Regions from separate parts of the Ureibacillus suwonensis genome, predicted to be linked through region 2. Evidence: predicted binding sites of a transcription regulator. Region 2 holds the regulator's gene; each other region holds the start of a gene.

Evidence for each region. The regulator Rex, encoded in region 2, represses fermentation and respiration genes when NADH is low (regulators of the CRP and FNR family bind a similar motif). The targets are predictions, from matches to a motif close to TTGTGAAATATTTCACAA.
Region 1: a site for Rex is predicted at 1,597-1,614, ahead of ACFPOH_RS09055 (DUF1641 domain-containing protein). Genes of this name have one in related genera too.
Region 3: a site for Rex is predicted at 1,811-1,828, ahead of ACFPOH_RS01510 (DUF2249 domain-containing protein). Genes of this name have one in related genera too.

Annotation. Positions count from the first base shown of each region.
Region 1 is NZ_JBHSNQ010000077.1:183-3,467, reverse strand. It holds gene ACFPOH_RS09065 (type III polyketide synthase) at 1-694, shown strand, start outside; gene ACFPOH_RS09060 (isoprenylcysteine carboxyl methyltransferase family protein) at 696-1,244, shown strand; gene ACFPOH_RS09055 (DUF1641 domain-containing protein) at 1,688-2,110, shown strand; gene ACFPOH_RS09050 (NAD(P)/FAD-dependent oxidoreductase) at 2,148-3,285, shown strand, end outside.
Region 2 is NZ_JBHSNQ010000033.1:41,189-44,473, forward strand. It holds gene tatC (twin-arginine translocase subunit TatC) at 1-593, opposite strand, end outside; gene ACFPOH_RS02730 (twin-arginine translocase TatA/TatE family subunit) at 613-867, opposite strand; gene ACFPOH_RS02735 (redox-sensing transcriptional repressor Rex) at 959-1,591, opposite strand; gene ACFPOH_RS02740 (ABC-F family ATP-binding cassette domain-containing protein) at 1,728-3,285, shown strand, end outside.
Region 3 is NZ_JBHSNQ010000015.1:20-3,304, reverse strand. It holds gene ACFPOH_RS01520 (enoyl-CoA hydratase-related protein) at 145-930, shown strand; gene ACFPOH_RS01515 (Crp/Fnr family transcriptional regulator) at 1,038-1,730, opposite strand; gene ACFPOH_RS01510 (DUF2249 domain-containing protein) at 1,895-2,128, shown strand; gene ACFPOH_RS01505 (TatD family hydrolase) at 2,230-3,027, opposite strand.

The sequences.
Region 1 (3,285 bases), on a different contig from region 2:
TTCCGACCGGATTAAACGGTTACCGATTTGGGGTCTCGGCTGTGTGGGAGGCGCATCCGGCATCAGTAGGGCATTTGATTATTGCCTTGCCCATCCCAAAGAAAAAGTGCTCGTTGTCTGCGTCGAATTATGCAGCCTCACCTTTCAGCGCAATGATTATTCAAAAAGCAACCTGGTCGGAGCTTCCCTTTTTGCGGACGGTGCCGCTTGCGCTTTGGTCTGCGGCGATGAAGCGGAAGTGGAAACCCGGAAACAGATCCCCTATATTCTGCGAACGGCTTCAAAATGGATGCCCGATTCAGAAAATGTAATGGGATGGGATATAAAAAATGATGGATTTCATGTCATCTTTTCAAAAGATATCCCGACGATTATTTCAAATTGGCTTGGGCCGTTTATTCAATCATTTTTCAACGAAGCAGGCGTTTCATTAAAAGATCTGGAACATTTCATCGCTCATCCCGGGGGAAAGAAAGTGCTGCTTGCCTATCAGGATGCGCTTCAACTGAGCGAAAACCATACCGCCCTTTCCAAAAAAGTTCTGCAAGAAAACGGCAATATGTCTTCACCGACCGTATTATACGTTTTGGATGAATATATGAAAATTGCGGGTAAAGCCGGGGCATACGGTTTACTGGTCGCTCTGGGACCCGGATTTAGCGGGGAAGCCGTACTGCTCCAATGGAGGGATTAAGTTGCAGATTTTTATTTTTACCATCTCCTTCGTCATTTTGCAAAGAATCAGCGAATTGATTATCGCAAAACGGAATGAAAAACAAATGCGGAAACTTGGTGCATACGAAGCGGGGGCTTCCCATTATCCGTTCATGATCTTGCTCCATGCCGGTTTCTTTATCAGTCTCATAGTGGAAGTCATTGTATTTGAACGATCAATATCCCCTTTTTTTGGCTATCTATTGTTCCTCTTCTTACTGGTGCAATCTTTGAGAGTTTGGTGTTTATCATCACTAGGGATGTTTTGGAATACAAAAATCATTGTCCTGCCCGGGGCTAAAACCGTTAAAACGGGACCATATGCATTTTTCAAACACCCGAATTACCTGGTCGTATGTTGTGAAATCATTCTATTGCCGATGATGTTCCAAGCCTACTTCACAGCCATTGTGTTCACCGTTCTCAACTTGATCATGTTATCCATACGTATACCGATTGAAAATAAAGCATTAATAGAAGCGACCAATGGTGAATATACCTATAACAAAAAAATTCAGCATCCCAGCTGAATTTTTTCCTTTTTCAACAACATAAATTTTTTGGGTGTAAACATAATAATAAAAAATGATAGTTATTTATCAATTTATAAAAACAAATAACAAAATAATATTAGAAATTAAAATAGATAAAGCGTATAATTCAATTAATGGAAAAAATAAAGTTCAAAAAAACTCAACAATTTCGCAATATAATTGGCATAATTTTATAAATTTTCAAAAAACGATATGCTTTTCTTTTTTATAAAAAGGTGATAAAAAAGGAAAACGTTTTCATTTCTTTTTGTTGAAGACAATATTGCCCTCTGTAAAAACAGCACTTGATTTAACGGATTTTTGTATTATATTTAAACTGTAGTAAACTTTGTTAAATGTTTCACATAGTTTCATGTTGAGTTTTTTCTTCCCAAATGTTGTTTTTAGATGGGCACAAAGATAAGTAAAGGAGAATGGGTATGTCAGAAGAATTAGTGAATCAAGTTGAGTCCGCTGTAAACAAGGAAAAGCAAGATTTACTCGATCAGTTATTAAAACCTGAAGTGCAAGAGTCCTTGACATATTTAGTAGAACAACTCCCAAAGCTGGCTGAATTGGTGGGACTTCTTACAAAAGCTTACGATTTTGCGCAACAAGTGGCGGCAGATGAAGTGTTAAAAAGCGATACAGTGAACGCAATCAAAGAAGTTTCCGAACCTGTTGTCGGCACAGTCAAAAACTTGGCACAGACTGCCATTGAAGCCAAAGATCGTGCTGATGAATCCAGTGAATCAATCGGCTTGTTCGGCGTGTTAAAACTGTTAAAAAATCCGGAAGTTCAAAAACTTTTACGCTTTGCGAACGCCTTCTTGGAAGTTTCAGCTGAACGTAAAAATCAATAATGGTTGTCATTTAATAAAGTAAGGACGGAGGAATAATATGTCAAAACACATCGTCATCTTAGGTGCTGGCTATGGTGGTTTATTAACTGCCTTAACTTTACGTAAATATGCAAATGAAGATGAAGCAAAAATAACAGTTGTCAATAAATATCCCGATCATCAATTAATTACTGAATTGCATCGCCTAGCCGGAGGAACAATTTCAGAAAAAGCAATCTCCTTTCCATTAAAAAAATTATTTAAAGGCAAAAATATTGAAACAGTAATCCAAGAAGTAAAATCCTTTAATGTTGAAAATAAAGAAGTATTCTTGGCAAACGGTTCTGTTTTATCCTATGACTACTTAGTTGTGGCACTTGGCAGCCAAACCGGTTTCTTCGGCATTCCAGGCTTGGAAGAAAATTCAATGGTATTGAAATCCGTTGATGACGCCAAAAAAATCTACAATCATATTGAAAACAAAATTGCGTCTTATGCGAAAACAAAAGACGAAGCGGATGCAACCATCGTCATTGGCGGCGGCGGTCTAACAGGTGTGGAACTTGTCGGTGAAATCGTCGATAACGCTCCAAACATTTGCGCTAAATACGCCGTAGACCCTGGCGAATTAAAAATCAAATTGATTGAAGCAGGTCCAAAAATTTTGCCGGTATTGCCTGATGAACTCATTGAACGTGCAACAAAATCTTTGGAAGCCCGCGGCGTTGAATTCTTGACAGGTCTTCCTGTAACAGGCGTGGAAGGCAATGTGATTTCATTAAAAGACGGCTCAACTATCACAGCCAATACGTTTGTATGGACAGGCGGTGTAGCAGCTCTGCCAATCGTACAAGAATCCGGCCTTGAATGCGACCGCGGTAAAGCCATCATTGACGAATACTTACGCTCCAAATCCCATCCGGATGTATTCGTGGTTGGTGACGCTTCCGTTGCGCTTCCTGAAGGCGGAGGCCGTCCATTATATGCCCCTACTGCCCAAAACGCATGGCAAATGGGTGAATTTGCAGGTTACAACATTTATGCCACAATTAAAGGGCAAAAATTAAAAGAGTTCAGCCCAGTGAACTCCGGTACCCTTGCAAGCCTTGGACGCAAAGACGGCGTAGCGACAGTCGGCAGCAACAATATTTTATTAAAAGGTCTGCCAGCTTCATTAATGAAAGAAGCAAGCCACG
Region 2 (3,285 bases):
GGATTCAATACACCGAGCCGTGATAAAAACAGGGTGATGACCGGGAGTTGAAACAAAAGCCCAAAAGGAATCACCAATTTGAAGAGAAAGGAAAAGTATTCGTTTATCCCAATCACTTGTTGAATTCCTAACCGCTCGGACAAATTCATCATGAAATTCATGACATTCGGAAAAAGGATAAAATAACCGAACAATACGCCCGCCAAAAACAGGATGAAAGCGTAAGGGATATATTTTAATGTCGCCTTCCGTTCCGCTTCATACAATCCCGGTGCAACAAACGCCCAAAGTTGATATAAAATCACCGGCGATGTCAAAATCAATGCAACAAAAAATGTCACTTCCAAATAAACGGTGAGCGGATCGGTCACTTTAAAAGCATTTAACGTGAGTTCATTTGATTGATCCAACTGTTCATTATTCTGCTTAAAGTGTTCGATAAATGGCTCTGCATCATACTGAATGTATTTGATAATCGGCTCCGCCAAGTAGAATCCAGCAAATAATGCAATAACGAAAAAAACCGCACATATGATTAAGCGCTTTCTTAATTCCTCTATATGTTCTATAACCGGAAGTTCTTTTGGATCCATTTGCTAGACATCCTCAAAATTACTTATTCTGTTCTCTTTCTTTCGTTTCAACCGTTTCAATGGATTTTTGCTGCTGATCTATTTCAATAATATTCTTTTTTTCTGTACTTTCGTTATCATCTAATAACCCTTGCGTACCTTTTTTGAACTCGCGCAATGTCGTTCCCATTGCTCGTCCAAATTCAGGCAATTTTTTCGGTCCAAAAATGATTAAAGCCACAATCCCTATAACGACAAGAGCTGCTGGTGAAATTGCACTTAAGTGCACAACCATTGATGCCACCTCCTCTAAATATGTAATTATTTTACCCCAATTCGACACATTTTGCATTACATATCAAATGAATGTTTGTGAAAACTTTTCATCAATCACTATTGCGAATTAAATAGATTAAAGCCTCCAATTCCACAGCCAAATCGATATTCATCACTTTCATCGTATCCGGAACGTTCAGCCGGACCGGTGTAAAATTCAATATCCCTTTTGCATTGATGGCTGCCAGGCGATCCGCAATGGCTTGGGCTGAACGCGAAGAAACCGTCAAGATGGCAAGCTCCGCATTATATTTTTGATACATTTCCTCTAATCGATCCGGATGATAAACCGGGATCCCATTGACTTCATGCCCCTCCATCGGCGCCTTCGTATCAAAAGCAACGACGATTCTTGTATTATGATTTTTCTGGAAGTTATATTTTAATAGAGCATTTCCTAAATTTCCCACACCAATAAGGGCAACGTTTGCCCCCTCATCCTGGTCGAGAATTTGCCGGAAAAATTCCAGCAAGTATGCAACATCATATCCGTATCCTTTTTTTCCTAAAGCTCCGAAATAAGAAAAATCTCTTCGAATTGTTGCGGAATCAATTTTCATTGCCTCGCTTAATTCTTGAGATGAAACTCTCTGTTTTCCGGCATTTGCGAAATTTTGCAAGAAGCGATAATAAAGAGGAAGTCTTTTTGTTGTCGCTTGTGGAATTTTTATATCTTTTTTCACCACGATAATCCCCCTGTTTACTTTCAAATCGAAATTGATTTTATATTACTAAACATAGCTCAATAAGTAAAGCATGCGCATTGCTTGAAATCCCCTCTTCTATTACACTATAGAAGAGTGAATTGAGGTGTAAAAATTGATCATACTTCAAGTGAATCAACTGTCGAAATCTTTCCTATCTGATGAAATATTAAGGGATGTCAAACTGGAAATTCAACATCGGGACCGCGTTGCTTTGGTTGGACGTAACGGGGCCGGGAAATCCACCCTGTTAAAAATCATCGCCGGTCAAATGTCATACGATTCCGGGGAAATCATCATTCCTAAAGATATAACAATCGGTTATTTGGAGCAACATACAGGCCTCGAATCGAAGCGGACCATTTGGGAAGAAATGATGACGGTCTTTGAACCGTTGAAAAAGCAGGAAATGCGGTTGCGTGAATTGGAGCAGCAAATGGCGGATCCATCCGTCTATGAAAATCCGACGAATTACTCCCGAATCATGGCGGAATATGACCAACTGCAGCATGCCTTCAAAGATGCGGGCGGTTACCAATATGAAGCGGATACCCGTTCCGTCCTCCATGGAATGAAATTTTATCCCGACATGTATGACCAACCCGTTTCTTCCTTATCCGGTGGTCAACGCACCCGTCTTGCCCTTGCAAAACTGCTGCTCAGCAAACCGGATTTATTAATTTTGGACGAGCCTACCAACCATTTGGATATTGAAACATTAAGCTGGCTTGAAAATTATTTAAAATCCTATTCCGGTGCCATTTTAATGGTTTCCCACGACCGCTATTTTTTGGATCAGATCGTCAATATCGTATATGAAGTATCAAGAGGCCGCGTCACAAAATATGTTGGAAATTACAGCGATTATTTGGATCAAAAAGCGAAGCAATATGAACGCGACTTAAAAATGTATGAACAGCAGCAGGATGAGAAAGCCAAGCTGGAAGAGTTCATTCAAAAGAACATCGCCCGCGCATCTACGTCCAAACTGGCGAAAAGCCGGAGAAAAATGCTGGAACGCATGCAATGGATGGATGCCCCGGCAGGCGATGAAAGATCCGCAAAATTCGGTTTCGACATTGAACGGCAAAGCGGAAACGATGTGTTATCCGTTGATGACCTGGCCATCGGTTATGATGAACATCATATCGTTTCGAGAAACATCAATTTGCGTATCTTCCGGCAGGATCGGGTGGCCATCGTCGGTCCAAATGGTGTCGGCAAGTCCACCTTTTTAAAAACCATTGTGAAAGATTTGCCGGCACTTTCCGGAAACATCCGATACGGAACGAATGTCAAAATCGGCTATTATGATCAAGATCAGGCAAAACTTCACAGTAATAAAACGGTGCTGAATGAACTGTGGGATGAATGGCCGTTACTGCCCGAGAAGGAAATCCGCACCGTATTGGGGCAATTTTTATTCAGCGGCGATGATGTGTTAAAACCTGTCAACGCACTGTCCGGTGGAGAAAAAGCCCGGCTTGCCCTTGCAAAGCTGATGATGCAAAAAGCGAACTTCCTTGTCTTGGACGAACCGACAAACCATCTCGATTTAGACAGCAAGGAAGTGCTTGAAAATGCATTGATGGATTATCCGGGAACCATTCTCTTCGTTTCCCATGACCGCTATTTCATCAATAAGATCGCCACTAAAGTCGTCGAACTATCTT
Region 3 (3,285 bases), on a different contig from region 2:
GGATTAAAATTATGAAGGATTTTTCTTGGAATCAAAGCCGATTTCCAAAAGGCATAAAAAATGTTGAAAAAAGTAAATTTAATTTTCTTGACCAGAAAAATCAGAAGATTCAAAATGAAACTATACAAGAAAAGGGGTGGAGAAATGGAATATTTACAATATCGTCAAACAGGGGAAATCGGTTACATTACCATCGATAATATGCAGGAATTTAACACTTTAACCTTGGATTTGCTTGAAGAATTGGATGAACTATTGAAGCGGATCGCAGCGGCGCGGGAAGTGAAAACCGTTGTGATTGAAGGTTCCGACAAAGTTTTTTGTGCGGGACACAGTTTGCGGGAAATTGAAGAAAAGACAGAAAATGAAGTGCTGAAGCTTTTCCAAACTTGCTATAGAGTGATGCGTACAATGCGCGAGATGCCGCAACTGGTTATTTCAAAAGTGAAAAAAGCGGCGGTTGCAGCCGGCTGCCAATTGGTTGCAGCCAGTGATATGGCGGTTGCCAGCGAAGAAGCCAAATTTGCAACACCAGGTATTAATAGCGGTCTATTTTGCAGTACGCCTGCGGTATTTTTGAGCCGTAATATAGGTAGAAAAAAAGCGGTGGAAATGTTGTTTACCGGGAACTTTATTACTGCGCAGGAGGCCCTTCAACATGGTCTTGTAAACAAAGTGGTTCCAGCCGAATTGCTGGATGAGGAAACGGAAAAGTTGGCAAAAGAAGTGACGAAACAAAGTTTAAATATCATTGAATTAGGGAAGCGGCAATTCTATCAACAAATTCATATGGAAGACTTCCAAGCGCTCAATTATGCGACAGAAGTGATTGCTTTGAACAGCAAGCATCCCGATGCGCAGGAAGGAATCCGGGCGTTCTTTGAAAAACGCAAGCCGGTTTGGAATGATACCAAGACTACTGTAAATTAAATAAGTTAGGTATATGAAAAGGGGAATCTGAGCGTATTCAAATTCCCCTTTTTGATTTGGTTTACGGAATTTCACAGGGCATTCATGATCCTTCAAAATGTTCCCCATCAATAGCGTTCCTCTTTCAATTGCCCGATATTCAGAATGAAATGGCCCTCTTTATTGACCCGGAGCAGTTCTTTTTTCTTCAATTGATTTAGCGTACGGTTGACCGTTTCCCGGCTGGTGCCAATCATGTTGGCCAAATCGCGGTTTGTGAATTGATTTTTTATAATAAAAATATCGTTTTCCATTTCTTGACCATGGTTTTTCGCCAAACGGATCAGAAGGGAGACGACTTGTTCATAAGAATTTTGTAAAATTTTTTCTTCCAAACGATTTTGCAGGTCAACGATTAAATCCCCCAGAATACGGAAAATTTTTATACATACTTGAGGATTCTTCATTAAAAATTCTTCAAAGGAATGAATCGGAATATAAATCAATTGCGATTTTTCCACCGCTTGTGCATGGGCAGGATAATTTCCTTTTCTAAAAAACCCTTGATGGGGAAACATTTGCCCTGAAACGAGTACATTAAGGATTTGTTCTTTTCCTTGCAAATCGGTGCGGTAAATTTTTATCATTCCTTCTTGGATAAAGTAAACGTTTGCCAAAGGATCCCCCTGCATAAATACATGGGTACCTGCTTGATACTGGCGGGATTTTGCAATATTCACAATGGGCATCATTTCATGGTCTGACAAATCTTTAAAAGGAGCAAATTGTTGAAGAAGGGATTGGATGGATTGATTATTCATAAATTCAACACCTTTAAACATGTATGTTATATATTACTTTAACATAGTGATGGATTGTTTGTAATAAAAAATTTTGCAGAGTGTGTTTTATCTCACAACCCATTCATCAATACAAAGCTATGATTGATGTTGAAAGCATTGAAATGAAAATGGAGGTTACGAATATGAAAAAAATTTCTGTCAGTATAATTGCTCCGGATTTTGAACCGAGAATTCGCCATGCAAAAATTTTTGAGACATTTGAGGGGTTGAAATCCGGCGAATATATGGAACTGATCAATGACCACGATCCAAAACCGTTATATTATCAATTTATGATGGAACGGGAAGGTCAATTTTCTTGGGAATATATTGAAGAAGGTCCTGACAGATGGAAAGTCGTTATCGGCAAAATTTAAATTTGTACAGCTGTCTTTCGATGTGAAAGGCAGCTTTTAAACTAAAGAAAGAGCTTTCATTCATGACGGATCAGCCGTCTGAATGAAAGCATCATGTCAAATTAGACTTCCGGCAGTTTAAACAACTTTCTTGTGTTCTCTGTTGCGGATTTTGCAACAACTTCCGGTTCTACACCCATATATTTTGCAATTTCGTTGACGATATGCGGCAAAAAGGCCGGTTCGTTCCGACGATTTTTGGGTTTGTTTTCCATGTTCCGTGGAAGAAGATACGGTGCATCGGTCTCAATCAATAAACGGTCCAGAGGAATGAATTTTACTGCGTTTTGCAAATCTTGTCCTCTACGTTCATCGCAAATCCATCCAGTGACTCCTATATAAAATCCCATCGAAACATATTTTTTCACTTGCTCTACATTGCCTGTAAAACAGTGGACCACCGATTTTTCCGCCAAATCGCGAAAGCCCGCAAAAATTTCGCAAAAGCGTTCATGGGCATCGCGTTCGTGCAAAAAGAGTGGCATTGAAAGTTTTCTTGCCAACTCCAGATGGGCTTCAAAACATTTTTCTTGAATGTCTTGGGGAGAAAACATCCGATTGAAATCCAGGCCGCATTCCCCTATGGCAATCACTTCGTCATGCTGTGCCAACTTTTCCAATTCATTCATTGTGTGATTCGTGAAAGTTTTTGCATCATGGGGATGAATGCCGGCAGTGGAAAACAGCGTGTTTGGATAGTTCTTTGCAATTTCCAAAGCTTGTTTGCTGCTTTTTAAGCTGGCGCCAGTCAATATCATTTGGACGACACCGTTTTCGATCCCCCGTTCAATCACTTCTTTTCGATCATTGTCAAATTGCTTATCCGTTAAATTGACTCCTATATCGATCAATTGCTGCATTGAAGTTCCTCCATCTACTGTTGAGTGAAAAAGTATATCAAAAACAATATACATTACCGTGGAGGAAATTTCATGAATAACGGGTCAAATAAATGGAGGCCGAAAATTGATGAAAGGAGAATTTGAGTGTACTCAAATTCTCCTTTCTCCTTGTGCGCCCGGCATGTACATGAACTATAGGGTGTAAGTCCCGAACCCCGAAGACAGAAGTAGAGGTTAGCCAAGAGCAAGGGTGTCCGTGGTGACGCGGAATCTGAA